One region of the Sphingobium sp. ZW T5_29 genome, then DNA from elsewhere that is predicted to be linked to it. Evidence: riboswitches for the same ligand, from Rfam matches in the RefSeq annotation. Region 1 holds a riboswitch; each other region holds the start of a gene.

What was found. Region 1 has a riboswitch for cobalamin ahead of ACI3KQ_RS11140 (cobalamin biosynthesis protein CobG). Riboswitches for the same ligand answer to the same signal wherever they lie in the genome.
Region 2: it holds a riboswitch for cobalamin, as region 1 does, so the genes downstream of both, ACI3KQ_RS03465 (TonB-dependent receptor) here and ACI3KQ_RS11140 (cobalamin biosynthesis protein CobG) in region 1, are expected to answer to the same signal.
Region 3: it holds a riboswitch for cobalamin, as region 1 does, so the genes downstream of both, ACI3KQ_RS07750 (TonB-dependent receptor plug domain-containing protein) here and ACI3KQ_RS11140 (cobalamin biosynthesis protein CobG) in region 1, are expected to answer to the same signal.

The regions. Positions count from the first base shown of each region.
Region 1 covers NZ_JBJDRM010000011.1:92,934-98,220, forward strand. Annotated here, with positions in the region: gene ACI3KQ_RS11135 (alpha/beta fold hydrolase) at 96-959, opposite strand; cobalamin riboswitch at 1,086-1,302, shown strand; gene ACI3KQ_RS11140 (cobalamin biosynthesis protein CobG) at 1,530-2,585, shown strand; gene ACI3KQ_RS11145 (precorrin-8X methylmutase) at 2,585-3,214, shown strand; gene cobI (precorrin-2 C(20)-methyltransferase) at 3,211-3,933, shown strand; gene cobJ (precorrin-3B C(17)-methyltransferase) at 3,930-4,679, shown strand; gene ACI3KQ_RS11160 (cobalt-precorrin-6A reductase) at 4,655-5,287, opposite strand, start outside.
Region 2 covers NZ_JBJDRM010000003.1:180,569-185,855, forward strand. Annotated here, with positions in the region: gene ACI3KQ_RS03455 (TetR/AcrR family transcriptional regulator) at 1-468, opposite strand, end outside; gene ACI3KQ_RS03460 (PepSY domain-containing protein) at 562-2,082, opposite strand; gene ACI3KQ_RS03465 (TonB-dependent receptor) at 2,069-4,195, opposite strand; cobalamin riboswitch at 4,372-4,621, opposite strand; gene ACI3KQ_RS03470 (hypothetical protein) at 4,738-5,287, opposite strand, start outside.
Region 3 covers NZ_JBJDRM010000007.1:84,388-89,674, forward strand. Annotated here, with positions in the region: gene ACI3KQ_RS07735 (molybdopterin-dependent oxidoreductase) at 1-1,622, shown strand, start outside; gene cobA (uroporphyrinogen-III C-methyltransferase) at 1,609-2,391, shown strand; gene ACI3KQ_RS07745 (molybdenum cofactor guanylyltransferase) at 2,591-3,124, opposite strand; cobalamin riboswitch at 3,147-3,414, shown strand; gene ACI3KQ_RS07750 (TonB-dependent receptor plug domain-containing protein) at 3,582-5,287, shown strand, end outside.

The sequences.
Region 1 (5,287 bases):
TAAATCGCGGCCTTGTTGTTGCGCTGCCCGGGCTATATCTTTGTTGTCGCATCGCTTTTCGCGGAACACCGGTTCCCACTTTTCCGCCCGATGCCCTAATCCCCGCCACCGAGCAGGAAGCCCAGCGCCAGCGTTTCGAACCGTTCCTTGCATTCGATCATCGCCCAATGGCCGCATCGGGGGAAGACGTGCAATTCCGCGTTCGGGATCACGCGCATGGGCAATAAAGCGCCGTCCAGAGGGCTGACCTTGTCATCGCGGCCCCAGGTGATCAGCGTCGGCGCCTGTATCCGGCCCAGATAGTCAATCCGCTGCGAAACCGCGGGGCCGGTCATCGACTGGGCGATGAAATCAAGGGCTGAGCGCGTGTACATTTTGCGGCTGCTGGCCATCGTCACCGGTTCCAGCGCCGCCTTGTACCGCATGTCGATCAATTCATCAGTGATGATCGATTTGTCGAAGACCATGGATTCCAGCCAAGCGACGATATTGTCACGGGTGGGATTTTCGATGAAATCGACCAGCCGCGTCAGCCCTTCATTGGGGAAGGTCGATGTGATGTTGAACCCGATGCCGCCAATGGTAATATAGCGCAGTACGCGATCCGGGTGTGCCGCGGCCAGGTGACCGCCCACAATTCCGCCATAGCTGTTGCCGATGACGTGGGCGCGATCAATGCGCAGGCCGTCCATAAGCGCCAAGACCGCATCGCGCGCCACGGTAACGGGATCGCCATCGACTGGATCGCTTTTCCCATAGCCGGGCGCGTCGAGGATGATGGTGCGGAAATGACGCGCAAAGAGAGGCAGATTGCCTGCGAAATTGGCCCAGCCGGTTACGCCGGGACCGGATCCGTGGAGCAGCAAGAGAGCCGGACCCGACCCTGCTTCATGATAATGTAGCCGACCATTTGCGGTTTCCAGAAACCGGCTCGTCGTGTCGAAGCTGAGTTCTGTCATCTCTCTCTCCCTTATCCTTATCTGGCAAGGGACTAGTGGGGCGGCAGGACGGACGCAAGACAGCGCGGCCCATCCCCCTTTCCTTTGCCCGACGATCGCCCTATGAGGCGAAGCGGATCGGTTAGCCGGTCCATCGATCGCGTCGGTGTCCCTTCGGGGGCTTAATTGGGAACGCGGTGCGGGAGCTTGCTCCCTAATCCGTGGCTGTCCCTGCAACTGTGAGCGGTGAGCGAGATACGGACGATCGCCTGACAGGTGATCAGCCACTGGAGAAATCCGGGAAGGCCCGTGTCCCTGCATTGACCCGCAAGCCAGGAGACCTGCCGACGCAAAGGTCGCTCTTGCCATGATCCAGGGGATGGTCACGGCTCGGTTCTCCGTTTGAGCGACGAAATTTTTGCGCGGCTGCGGCTGTGCTGGCGTGCGGCTGTCCGCCACGCCGGTACGCCGTCGCCATCGTTGCTTGGCGTCTGGAGGGCTGGAAAAGTGCAGGACCGATCACGGCGCGCGTTCGCCGATCAACCGCCCCGTGCCGTGGTGCGGGGTTGGTGCCCCAGCGCGTGGCAACCGATGATGGCGGGCGATGGGCTGTTGGTCCGCGTGCGGCCGCGTCTGGGGCGGATGACCCGCGCCCAGACACTCGCCCTGTGCGACGCCGCGCTGCGTTTTGGCAACGGCCATATCGACCTGACCAATCGGGCCGGGCTGCAAATCCGTGGGGTGCGCGATTGCGACCATCCGCCGTTGGCGCACGCGCTGGCGGAGGTCGGGCTGATCGATCCTGACGGCGCGGGAGAGACCCATGCCCCGGTGATCCTGAACCCCGACTGGACCCCCGGCGACGACACGGAAACCATCGCTTTGGCGCTGATCGACCGGATGCGCGAATTGCCCGCCCTGCCGCCCAAGGTCGGCTTTGCCATCGATGCCGGTTCCACCCCGGCCTTGACGCACAGCCCGGCGGATTTTCGCATCGAGCGGGATGGCGCGGGCGCGTCGATCCTGCGCGCCGACGGCCGGGACTGCGGCACGGCGACGAGCGCCGAAAGCGCGGTCGATGACATCATCGCGATCACCCGATGGTTCGTCGCGAGCGGCGGCGGACAGGTCGGGCGCATGGCCCGCCATGCCGCGCCGCTGCCCCAATGCGCCGACCGGCGGCCTGCTCCGCCCCGCGATGCCGCCGCCGTCATCGCCGCCAGCCCTGGTCGGTTCAGTGGCGCGCCATTTGGCCGCGTCGAAGCCGACAACCTGCGCATGGCGATGAGTGAAAAGACATATGGCGTGCGCCTGACCCCCTGGCGCGGCCTGATATTGGAAGGGGACGACGGGCCGTCCGACGATCCCGCCGACCCCCTGCTACGCACCTGTGCATGCCCCGGCGCGCCCGCCTGTCCCCAGGCGAGTGTCAACACCCGCGATCTTGCAGCGCGGCTGGCTCCACATGTCGCCGACCTGCATGTTTCAGGCTGCGCCAAGGGCTGCGCACGTCCGGCGCAGGCCGCTACCGTCCTGACGGGGCGAGACGGCGCTTTCGACCTGGCGTTGAATGCTCATGCCGGTGCGCCGCCGGTGCGCGCCGGGCTGAACCCCCTTCAGATCATCGCCCTGTTCGGAGCAAATTGATGCCGCATGTCTATGAAACCGATGGAGCGGCCATTTATCGCCAATCCTTCCGCACCATCCGCGCGGAGGCGGACCTGTCGCACCTTTCACGCGAGGACGAACGCATCGCCGTGCGGATGATCCATGCGGCGGGGCTGGTCAGCCTGGAAACCCATATCCGCTTTTCGCCCAGCTTTGCCAAAGCCGCCATCGCGGCGCTGGAGGCAGGCGCGCCTATTCTTTGCGACGCCCGCATGGTGTCCGAAGGAATCACGCGCGCGCGCCTGCCAGCCGCCAACCTCATCATCTGCACGCTGCACGATCCAGACGTGCCCGGCCTTGCCCGTGCGATGTCAAACACGCGATCCGCCGCCGCGTTGGAATTGTGGCGACCGCATCTGGCGGGTGCGCTGGTCGCCATAGGCAATGCGCCGACCGCGCTGTTCCACCTGCTCAACATGCTGGAAGACCCCGCCTGTCCGCGCCCGGCGGCGATCATCGGCTGTCCGGTCGGCTTCGTCGGCGCGGCGGAATCGAAAGAGGCGCTGTGGCAGGTGCAGCCCGTGCCTTGTTGTATCGTGGAAGGCCGACTGGGCGGCAGTGCGATCACGGTCGCGGCGGTCAACGCAATTGCGAGCGCCGCCGAATGAGCGGCACTATCCATGGCGTGGGCTTAGGCCCCGGCGCGCAGGATTTGATGAGCGTGCGGGCCGACCGGCTGATCCGCGAGGCGCGCCACATCGCCTATTTCCGCAAGGCGGGGCGGCCCGGCCATGCCCGCCGGATCGTGGAGGGCATGTTGCGCGCGGATGCCGTCGAATATGCGATGGAATATCCGGTGACGACCGAAATCCCCTTTTCCGATCCCCGTTACAATGCCCGTCTGTCGCCCTTTTATGCCGATTGCGCAGCGCATCTGCACGGGCTGGCGGCGCAAGGGGAAGATGTGGTCGTCCTGTGTGAGGGCGATCCGTTTTTCTACGGCAGTTTCATGCACCTGCACAGCCGCCTGGCGGCCCATGCGCCGGTGCGCATCGTGCCTGGCATTACAGGCATGTCGGGCGCATGGACGGCCAGCGGCACGCCGATCAGTTGGGGCGACGATGTGCTGACCGTGCTGATGGCGACCCTGCCGGAGGATGAGTTGGCGCGGCGCATTCATGACACCAATGCGTTGGTGGTGATGAAGATCGGCCGCAACCTTGCCAAGCTGCGCCGCGCGGTCGAGATCGCGGGCAAGCAGGACTGCGCCTGGCTGGTCGAATATGCGACCATGGCGGACCAGCGGATCACTCCGCTGGCCGACGCCGATGCGGTCACAGGCTATTTTTCGATCCTGTTGATCCACGGGCAGGGGCGGCGGCCATGAACGGATGGGTGGCGGTCGCAGGACTTGGCCCCGGCGCGGAGGCGCTGATCACGCCGGAGGTCAGCGCGGCGCTGGATGAGGCGACCGACATCATCGGTTATGCGCCCTATGTCGCGCGGGTGGCCGACAGGCCGGGCCTTATGCGGCATCCTTCGGACAATCGTGTCGAGTTGGACCGCGCCGCGCATGCGCTGAACCTGGCGGCGCGGGGCCATCGGGTGGTGGTCGCTTCGTCGGGCGACCCCGGCGTCTTCGCCATGGCGTCCGCCCTGTTCGAAGCGCTGGAGTCCGGCCCTGGCGAATGGCGCGAAATCGACATCCGCGTCCTGCCGGGGATTACCGCGATGCTGGCCGCCGCCGCGCGGGCGGGCGCGCCGCTGGGCCATGATTTCTGCGCCATCAACCTGTCCGACAATCTAAAACCCTGGCCATTGATCGAACGGCGGTTGCGGCTAGCCGTGCAGGCGGATTTCGCCATGGCATTCTACAACCCCCGATCGCTTTCGCGACCCGAAGGATTTGCCCGGACGATCGACATCCTGCGGGAAACTTGCGAAGCCGGTCGCCTGATCCTGTTCGCCCGCGCCGTATCGACGCCGCAGGAGGAACTGCGCATCGCCACAGTCGATCAGGCCACGCCCGAAATGGCCGACATGCGCACGGTGGTGATCGTGGGGTCCAGCCGCACGCGCATGATAGACCGCCCCAGCGGCCCCATCCTCTACACCCCGCGTTGGGCCGAATGATCCAGCCAGTCGATCACGTCCGTAACGCTGTGCGTCGTCTGTGCATCGGGCAGGGGTGGCCGGTCGATCATCAGCACCGCTATGCCCAGCGCCCGCGCGGCGTCCAGTTTCGCCCGCGCGCCGGTGCCGCCCGCATTTTTGGCGATGACCAGTTCGACCCGATGCTGCCGCATCAGCGCAAGGTCGCCCGCCAGTGTGAAAGGCCCGCGATCCACCACCAGTCGGTGGTTGGGCAAGCTGGGCGCAATGTCCGGTGCGTCCACAAAGCGCATCAGATAGTCATGCTGGGGCTGGTCCGCGAAGGCGTCCACATGCATCCGCCCCAGCGCCAGCATCACGCGGCGCGGCTCACCATCCAGCGCGGCAACGGCGGCGGGAATGTCCGGGACGTGGGTCCAGCGGTCGCCCGGCCCCGCTTCCCATGGGGGGCGGGTCAGCATGATGTGATTTATCCCCGCAATCCGCGCCGCTTGCGCCGCATGGCGGCTCATCGTCGCGGCGAAGGGGTGGGTGGCGTCCACCAGATGCGTGACCCGTTCCTGCCGCAGATGGTGGACCAACCCTTCCACCCCGCCAAAGCCGCCGATGCGCCACGGAACCGGCTGCGC
Region 2 (5,287 bases), on a different contig from region 1:
CGACCGCATGTGCATCAAGGTGACCGCTCCACCGATGACGATTTCGCCCATCTGGCGCTGAAGGCGAAGCGATTCACGCGGGTGGAAACCCCGCGCGGCCAGCGCCTCCAACCATGCTTCGGCGCGATCCAGCTCAACCTCTGGCCCCAGCCCGCCCGCGAAATATTGCGCGACCAGCTGGCCCGGCCCCGTGAGCAGCGAGAACAAGGCCGCGGCATGGCCAGCAACATAGAGCGTCCAATGCTGCCCGGCGTCGGCCGGAAAGTCATGGTCCTGCGCCGCACGCGCGGCGGCCAGACGGACCAGTTCCTCCCGGCCTGAAACATAGCCGTATAAAACGGTGATGGTCACGCCCAGCCGATCGGCAACCGCGCCCATCGTCAGACCGTCCAGACCCAGCGCAAGTCCGGCATCCAGAACCTGTTCAAGGGTCAATCGGCGCGGGCGACCCACGCCGCGTGTCTTCACGCCAGTCGGCGCCTTGGCAGCTTGTTTCATATGCGATGAATGGCAGCGGCGGCGCGACGCATCAAGACGGTTCCCGTCTTTCCGATCCGCAGGTCAGGGTTGCCTTGTTTTCTTTGGAAACAACCGTCGCCAACCGATCACGACGCCGCTTAAGGAAATGACCAGGCCAGCACCGGACAGAAGCCAGATGAAGATATGTCGCGCCGGGGGCCAGACCAGCAGCCATGGCAGGTCCAGGCTGTGCAGCGCGTTGAACAACCAGCGATAAGAGCGTCCTCCCGATCCCAATTGACCCAGCAAGGCTCCCGTCGCCGGATCGATGTGCAGCCATGTACGCGCCGGGTCGTCGAACTTCAGCCGCAATATCGGCAATGGGCGGCTGTCGTCACGAGGATCGCCGGTCGAATACCAGTAGCGATCGGGCTGTTCCAGCCGATCGGTCGTCGTCAGCCGGGCACCCGGCATGGCGCTTCGAGCGATCGCGGCGATATGCGCCCGGTCCGGGATCATCGCCTTGCCGCTGTTCGCATCCAGCAGCGCGGTCGGTCCATGGCCCCATATGCTGATGACAGGTCCACCGCCCAGATATGCAAAGCGCACTTCGCGGGCGCCATGGGCGGTGCGGGCCAATGTCGCTTTGTCGGTCGCCGGGAAGCTGTTGCGCGCGCCAGCATAGAGGCTGGCTACATCGCGCGCCTTGTCACGCAGTCCGCCCCAGGGACTCATGGACAGCCAGCCGCTGAACACCCAACAGATGAGGAAAATCCCGCCGAACAGCCCGACGACATGATGCCATTTCATCCAGCCGCGATAGGGACTGACCGACCCGGACTTGTACCGCCGGGCCAGGCGGACGCGCATCCAGCCGATCCAGAAGCCAGCGACCGCGCCCAACATGCCGATGCCCGATGTCCACAAGACGGTCTGTCGCCAGGGTTCCTGGAACAGGCGGAGCGCTTCGAAATAGATCCAGTGCGGCACCGCGCCCAGCCAGTTCCAGAAACGCTCATGCGAGGTCGTGTTCTGCACCACCTCGCCGGTCTTCTGGCTAACATAGACGTCGGTCGCCGCCGCGTCGGCCAGCCGCACCCGCCAGAAGGGAGCCATCGCCTTATAATGCCGGGTGACGACCCATTGGTCATGGTCGACCGGATCGACGGAAAGACTGGCCGCGCCGACAAGGGTCCCGGCGATCTGCCGGGCGTGCGATGCGTCGATGCCGTGGATTTCCCGACCGGTTCTTGCCGAGACCGCCCGCCTGCCCGCTTCGGTGGCAAAGCGATAGACCGGCTCTCCGCCTGTCATGCCGAGCCGCATTTTTGCGGGGAACTGCGGTTCTTTGAGGCGCGCCAGGGCCTGATCGGGACCGACATGCACTTGCCCCCAGTCGATCGGCGCTGCGGTCGCCACCCGCTCCGCCGCGCGGAAGGACGGGAAGGAGACATAGAGCATCACCAGCCCTGACAGAAACCAGATGGCGAAGAACAGGCACAGGACGATGCCTGTCCAGCGATGAAAGATATAAAGCCAGCGCTTGACCATCTTCCAGAGCGGCGCGGAGGCGGGAACCGATGGTCCCCGCCCCGCCACTCGTCCAAGGTCAGAAGCCGACATGCAGCGTCGCTTCCACCGTGCGCGGATCGCCCAGCACCCATTGCGTCATGCCATAGGTGGCGCGCGCGTAGGTTTCGTTGAAGACATTGCGCATGCGCAGGGCAAGGCTGGCCCCCGGCACCAGTTGCCACCGCACGCCTATGTCCGTCAGGGTATAGGCGGGGACGACGCGGCTGTTGGCGGCGTCCTGAAACCGCCGACCGACATGGCTGACGCCGCCGTCGGCGATCCAGCCCCTGGCGAATTCCCAACTCACAAAGGCGTTGGCGCTGTTTGCCGCCACATTGGTCGGGCGATTGCCAGTGCGATCGAACAGCGCGCCGCCTACCGATTCATTAAAGTCGTCGTAACGCGCGCGCAACAGGGCGGCGTTCAGGGAGATGCTCAGCCCGTCCAGCGGCTCCAGCGACAGCGATGCTTCGACGCCCCTGGACGATTGCTGGCCCACCTGCACCTGCAGCGTCGGGATCAGCGGATCGGATGTCAGCAGCTTTCGCTTGACGATATCATAGACGGCCAGGGTCCATTGGCCGCGCGATCCCCAGAAAATATGCTTGATCCCGGCCTCATATTGGCGGCCAGTCGACAGGTCGAAGCTGCTCTGGACGGTGCTGGTGGACACCAGCGCGCCGACCGGGTCGGCAGCCGTTGCATATTGCGCGTAAAAGGACAGGGTCGGCACGGGATTATAGACCGCCCCGGCGCGCCATGTGACCGCATCGGGCGTCGACGTGAAATTGTTGGCCGGGGTCACATGATCGGTCTTGGTGATTTCCGGGCGGTCGTAGCGGATTCCGCCCACCAGCGAGAAATGATCGCTGAACCTGATCCGGTCTTCGGCGAAGATCGAATATTGGCGGATCCGGTTGGTGTAGCGCGGCCTGGTCGGTGCGCCGGGTTGATGGATGAAGGTGCCAAGGCTGACCCCGTCCACATCCACGAAGCGGATCGCGTCATTGCCCGAATTGCTGACATTGGCATAGCTGATGCGGTTGAGATCGAAGCCCAGCACCATCTGATTTTCGACGCTGCCCAGGTCATGGCGCAGATTGGCGCTGACCCTGGCCCCGGTCTGTTTCTGGATATGATATAGTTCAAGGAAGCTAGACTGGCGAACCTGCGCGGGCGTCGTGCCGGTTTCGGGTATGAAGGTCAGACGTTCGGCATTCTTCCAATATTTATTGGCGGTCAGGCGATAGAGGGTGGCGTGCAACGTCAAGCCGTCCGAAGCGTCCCAATCGATCTTTGCCTGGGTCCAGTCGTCGCGAAAGCGCAACTGCGCGTCCGACACATTATAGTTTTTGCGACGCAAGGACGGGTCCAGCCTGTCATCCACCAGCGGCGTGCCGAACCATGTGCGCGGGCGTTGCTTGCTGTGATCATGCGACAATGTGACGGCAAGGTCGGGCGCGAGTTGCAGCTTTATCGCGCCAGCCACGGCGAATGCGTCGGAATCGCCGCGGTCCATCCATCCTTCCGACCGGCGATAGCTTGCGTCCGCGCGAAAGCTGAGGCCGTCGGTCAGGGGGCCGCCCGCGCCAGCCGCGACATTCAGGCTGTCATAGGATGCCACGCCGATGCGACCGCTGACCGTCATTTCATCGGACGGCTGCTTGCGCACCACGTTGACGGCGCCGCCGATCGCCCCTTCGCCATAAAGCACGGAGGCGGGGCCGCGAAGTATCTCAACGCTTTGCGCCATCCACGGATCGGCCGGGAAGGTCAGCGTATTATTGTACATGCGCATGCCGTCATACAGCGTCATCACCGAATTCTGCCCGGTGAAGCCACGGCTGGAGAGGCCATATCCAAAGACGCCCGATGTGTTGACAATGCCGGTGGCGCGGGCGGCGGCATCCTGAATGGTGAGGTCGCCGCGCAACCGGATCGCATCGCCGTCGATCGTTTCCACGCTCGCGGGCGTTTCCAGTGGGGTGAGGCCAAGGCGGCTGGCCCCTTCCACCCTGGTGTCGAGCCGCGGCGTTTCCACCGCGCCGGTTACGATGATCGCGGCGCTTTCCGCTTCGGGCGTGGCATCGGGTGTCGCCGCCCCGGCAAGGACAGGCACGGCATAAGCAATGGCCGCAGCAGCAGCCGAATATAGTCTGGTCATATATATACCCCGTCGGCGTCTTGCGACGTTCAGCAGGGGCGTGCCGTTCACGAACGGTCGGCAGCCGACATCGGCCGGACGCCAGGGGCGACCGACACGGCTTCCGATGCGGCCCCAGCCGCTCGGTCGTCGCTCAGACGGAGTTCACCGTGCCGCGGCCATCCCCTGGACCAAGGCAAGAGCGACCAGACGCCGGCAGGTCTCCTGGCTCATGGGTCATCGCTTGATATACGGCCTTCCCAGGCCTCGCAGGATTTAGCGTCCGGCCCAGTGGCTGGCGGAAGGGCGTGAATGCCGTCCGCACATGTATATCGCGCTCGCCACTTACAGTTGCAGGGACAGCCGCGGAATTGGGCCACTTGCGCAGCCCGCACCGCATTCCCTTTTCATCCCCGTTGCCGGGGAACCGACGCGATCTTGATCCTTCCCGCACCCATCGGATGCGGAATGGACAAGGCTCCTTATATTTCCGAATTTTACTATGCAAGGTCAGATCGACGGGGCCTGGACATGCCCGCAGCCACCGACGCAGACCCTTCGCCTCAGGCGGGGACGAGGCGCCGTTCATAGCGCCAGGTGCCCCAGATCTGCTGAGCCCGGCGCATGGCGGTGCGCATGCGGTTTGCAGGGAGGAGCGTCGGTTCGGCCCCTTTATCCGCCAATTCAGGTGGCAGGTCGTGGAATCCGGCGCTGCGGACGGTGGGTAGGCGTACAGCTTCCCGGCACAAGGCGGTGAAGCGCCGCATGACCCCATGGTTGGGCCGTCGCCGGTCGCGTGACAGCATTTCGAAACTGTGGGTCAGCGCAATGAAAGCGCCATGCCTGTCCTGCACCGCATGCCTGAGGCCTGCGCGCATTTCGCCAGCGGACATGGCGCATAGCTGGGCGGGGCGGAAGCTGCCGGGGCAGTCGATGATGCCGCTCACCGGCGCTTCCAGCACGCCCAGCTGGCGCGTGATCCCCGCCAGGGCGCGCGCGCCGGTGATGCGGCAGCCATGTCGGTGATAGGCCGGATTGACGCTGCTGTCCCAGGCGATGCCCAGCTGCGCCAGAGCGCGCAGCGTATCGTCATTCGCGCCGAAATTGCCCGCG
Region 3 (5,287 bases), on a different contig from region 1:
CGATGGGCGGCCGCGAAGTCGGCGGCCTTGCCTCGACGCTGGCGGCACATATGGACTTTGCGCCTGAAAATGTGGAGCGGGTCGGCCGCTTCTGGGCCGCGCCCACCATGGCGACCAAGCCGGGCCTGAAAGCCGTGGACCTGTTCCGCGCCATCAACGAAGGCCGGATCAAGGCGCTCTGGGTGATGGCGACCAACCCTGCCGTCTCGCTGCCCGACGCCAACCGCGTCCGCGAGGCACTGGAGGCCGTTCCCTTCCTCGTCGTGTCGGACATCATCGCCGACACCGACACCAGCGTCCATGCCGATGTCCGCCTGCCCGCCGCCGGATGGGGCGAGAAGGACGGCACCGTCACCAATAGCGACCGCACCGTCAGCCGCCAGCGTCCGTTTCTGGCGCTGCCCGGTGAGGCGAAGCCCGACTGGTGGATCGTCAAGGAAGTCGCCCGCCGCATGGGCTGGCGCAACGCCTTCGCCTATGACCGGCCCGCCGACATCTGGCGCGAACATGCCCGCCTGACCGCTTATCAGAATGACGGCGCGCGGCTCCTCAACCTGCGCGCGCAGGCGACCATCGGGAATGACGCCTATGAGGCGATGGAACCCTTCCGCTGGGGCGGCGACAAGCCCTTCGCGGATGGTCGCTTCTCCACCCCTGATGGCAAGGCGCGGCTGGTGCTGACAAAGCAGATGGATCTTCAGCAGCCGCTCCAACAGTGGCCGATGACGCTCAACACCGGCCGTTATCGCGACCAATGGCACACGATGACGCGCACCGGCCTTTCGGCGAAGCTCGCCCGTCATCGCGAGGAGCCGCTGGTCGATATCCACCCGCAGGATGCCGAGGAGCTTGGCATTTGCGACGGCGATCTGGCGCGCGTCCAGACCGCGCAGGGCAACAGCATCTTCCGCGTGAGCCTGAACGAAGGCCAGCGGGTCGGCGAAATTTTCACCCCGATCCACTGGACCGATCAGGTCTCGACCGGCGGCCGCACCGGCCTGCTGCCCCGTCCGCTCGTCGATCCCCATTCCGGTCAGCCGGGCTTCAAATCGACGCCCGCCAGCATCGAGAAGGTCGCGACCGAGTGGAAGGGCTTCCTCATCCTGCGCGGTGAGCAGCCCGCCAAGGTTCCCTGCCTGTGGGCGACAAAGGTCACCGTGCCGGGCGGCGCGCTCTACGAAGTCGCGGGCAATGGCGATCCCGCCCGCCTCGAAGCCTGCCTGCCCAAAGGCGACCGTGTCGAAGCCGTCGACATGTCGCGCGGCACCCGCCGCGTCGCGATCATCAAGGAGGGCAAGCTGGCAGGCGTCCTCTTCGTCACCCGCACCGGCCTGCTCCCCTCGCGCGACTGGCTTATCGGCCAGCTTGAAGCCGAAGAGGTGGGGGCGTCCGTTCTCGCGGCGCGCGGCCCCGGCAGCCAGCCCGACAAGGGGCCGACCATCTGCGTCTGCTTCGACATCGGCCTCAACCAGATCGTCGCCGCCATCCGCGACCAGAGCCTGGTCGACGTGCCCGCCATCGGTAAGGCGATCGGCGCTGGCACCAATTGCGGGTCCTGCCGCCCCGCGCTCGCCAACATCCTCGCCCAAATCCCGCAGGAGACGCTCCATGCAGCCGAATGAGTTGATCGCCCCTGGTGAAGTCTGGCTGGTCGGCGCAGGGCCGGGCGACCCGGACCTGCTCACCCGGAAGGCCGAAAAGCTGATCGCTGCGGCCGAGATCGTCTTTTATGATGCGCTGGTCGGCCCCGGCGTCCTCGACTTGATCCCGGCTGGTGTCGAGCGGGTCAGCGTCGGCAAGCGTTCCGGCCGCCACAGCAAGGCGCAGGAAAGCATCAATGACCTCCTCCTCGCCGCCGCAAAGGCAGGCAAGCGCGTCGTTCGCCTGAAAGGTGGCGATCCATCGGTTTTCGGCCGCTCGTCCGAGGAGATGGAGCATCTGGCCGCAGACGGCATCCGGTTCCACATCTGCCCCGGCATCACCACCGCCAGCGCGGCGGCGGCAAGCGGCAACGCTTCGCTCACCCTGCGCGGGAAGGCGCGCGGCCTGACACTGGTGACCGCGCATCTGAAAGCTGGTGAGCCGCTAAAGCTCGACTGGGAAACGCTCGCCCGTCCCGGCGGCACGCTCGGCATCTATATGGGCCGCGCCGCTGCTGGCGAGATCAGCCGCCAATTGATCGGCGCCGGGCGCGATCCCGAAACGCCGGTGATGGTGGCGGTCAATGTATCGCTGCCCACCGAACGCCTGATCCGGGGCAAGCTGTCGGCGCTTGCCTTCCTGGTGGCCACGATCAGCGATGAAGATCCGACTCTGCTTCTGATTGGTGAAGCGGTGGCGGGCACGGCCATGCCTGTGGAGACCGCCACGAGCGTCGTCCTACAGGTTTGAACTTGCCCTCCACATCTTTGCCTTGAGCCTGTCGATGCCCCTGCCTTAGTTGGAAGGAAGGTAAGGGGTATCGGCAGGTTCAGACCGGTGGAGCCCGTGGGTTTGCTGTTCTGATGATGTAACTAGGTGTTCCTGCGAAGGCAGGAGCCCATTTGCGCCGTTAGAACTGGGCTCCTGCTTTCGCAGGAGCACGGAGTGGCTAGTTCTTTGGCAATCCCGCAATATCCTGCGGTCGATTGATATTCGGCAGGACGATGTCCGCCCGCTTCACGATCCGCGCGCCGATCCGCTCCAGCCAGCCATATATCGACCGGCTATTCTCCTCAGCCAGATGCGCGTCCAGTTCATCCGCAAGCCCGGCAGGCCAGAAACCGGCAAGTTGCTGCCCCTTCAACACCGCAGCGCCTTCTCCCGCCAGCGCCTCCACCAGAGCCTTGGGACAGACCGGCATGTCGCACCCCGTCGTCAGCACCGCGTCATAGCCTTCGTCCCGCGCATAATGCAGCGCCGCATTCAGCCCGCCCAGCGGCCCCATGTCCGGCGCGGGCCGGTCGGATAGGCTGGTCAGCCCCTCGACCGCCCGTCCGCAGACCACCACCGCCTCCACATGGGGGGCAATCGCCGCCACCGCATGGTCGATCAGCATGCGCCCATCCGGCATCAGCGCCATGGCCTTGTCGCTCCCAAACCGGCTGGATCGCCCTCCGGCCAGCACCGCGCCCAGCAATCGCATTATCCACTCCTTGGCAGAACCCTCAACTTCCCCTATGGCGCGCGGCGTGAGTGGGCAACTGTTCACGAAGATCGCGCTGGAAAGGGAATGCGGTGTGGACGGTTCATCCGTCCAAATCCGCAGCTGCCCCTGCAACTGTAAGCGGCGAGCGCGATGCACAGGGGAACCCGCGACCTTCAATAAGGGGGAGGCGAGGGCGACCGGCCACTGGGCGTGAAAGTCCGGGAAGGCCCGTGCATCGCCGCGACGACCCGCGAGCCAGGAAACCTGCCGGCGCATGGTCGCTCTTGCCTTGGGTCCAGGGATCGGCCCAGGCACGGTTTTCCGTCTGAGCGACGAAGCGGCGCAGGGCCGCATCGGTGCGCGTGACGGGGCTGGCGTCTCTCTTTTCCGCGCACTGGCCGCTTATGCGGAGGCCCTGGGCTCATGTCGCATGACGCTCAGGGAAGACAAGAACATGATCAGGACCGGAATTTCACTGCTGGCGCTGCTCGCCGCCACCCCAGCGCTTGCCGAAGACGCTGACGAAATCGTCGTCACCGCGCTGGGCATTGCGCAGCCGACCGACGAAGTCGGGCAGGCGGTGACGGTGATCGACGAAAAGACGATCGAAACGCGCCAGAATGTCAGCGTTGTCGATCTGCTGATGACAACGCCGGGTGTTCGCTTCAATCGCACGGGCAGCCTGGGCAATGTCACCAGCGTGTCGCTGCGTGGCGCGGAAACGACGCAGACCCTGGTGTTGATCGACGGTGTGAAGGTCAACGACCCCAGCGGCATTGGCGATCAATATGATTTCGGCAATCTGCTGGTCGGCAACATCCGGCGGATCGAAGTGCTGCGCGGTTCCAATTCCATCGCCTATGGCAGCCAGGCGATCGGCGGCGTCGTCAACATCATGACCGGCATTCCAGGCGAAGGCTTTGGCGGCAAGGCATCGGTCGACTATGGCTATGCCGATACGCTGAATGCCAAGGCGGATGTGTCGGGCGCCAGCGGCATCCTGTCGGGCGGCGTGGGTGTTGCCTATTTCCGCACCGACGGCATTTCCGCCGTTGCTCCCGATTTCGGCGGCTCGGAAAAGGATGGCTATGAAAATATCACCGGCAATGCCCGGCTGAAGATCGCCTTTACCGATGATGTGAGCCTGGACCTGCGCGGCTATTATATTCACGGCGATCTTGACTATGACAGCTTCTTCGGCGCGCCGACCGATAGCCCCGATGCTGCCAGGTCCAGCCAATATATCGGCTATGCCGGTCTTAACTTCGCGCTGTTCGATGGCAAGCTGACCAACAGGGCAGCCGTGACCTGGTATCAGCAGGACCGCGACTATTATTTCCTGCGCGGCAACGCCCCGGACTTTGGTTATTCGGGTACGAACCTGCGTTTTGAATATGAGAGCGTCTATCAGCCCATCGATGAAGTGAAGCTGCTGCTGGGCTATGAGCATGAACGGCCTGATTATGAGTTTTTCGGTTTTGGTTCGCGGGAAAGCCATCGCGCCAACATCGACAGCGTTTATGCCCTGGCCATCGTGAAGCCGGTCGAAGGGTTGTCCATGACCGCAGGCGTGCGGCAGGACGATCATAGCCAGTTCGGCGGCGCCACGACTTTTGGCGCGAACGCCAACTACACCCCAAATGGTGGCGCGACCAATTTTCGCATGAGCTATGGCGAAGGGTTCAAGGCGCCGTCGCTCTATCAGCTTTACGACACGTTCAGCGGCAATCCGAACCTGAAACCGGAACGTTCGAAAAGCTACGACATCGGCATCGACCAGAATCTGGGGAGTGACCGAGCGGTGCTGTCGGTCACTGGCTTCTGGCGCGACACGCGGGACCAGCTGAATTACGACAATACAACTTTCACTTACGGCAATCTGGATCGTACCCGCGCCAAGGGTGTGGAAACGACGCTGACGCTGCGGCCCGTCGATGCGCTGACCTTCACCGCCGCCTACAGCTATGTCGATGCGCGGGACCGTTCGCCGGGCAGCGCGACCCGTGGCGAGCGTCTGCTGCGCCGTGCTGCCAACGCCGTCAGCACATCGGTCGACTATGTCTGGTCCTTTGGCCTTTCGACTGGCGCTACCGTGACGATGGTCAGCGATAGCGTCGACCTGGATCCAGTCACGCGCAACCGGATCCAGATCGACGGCTA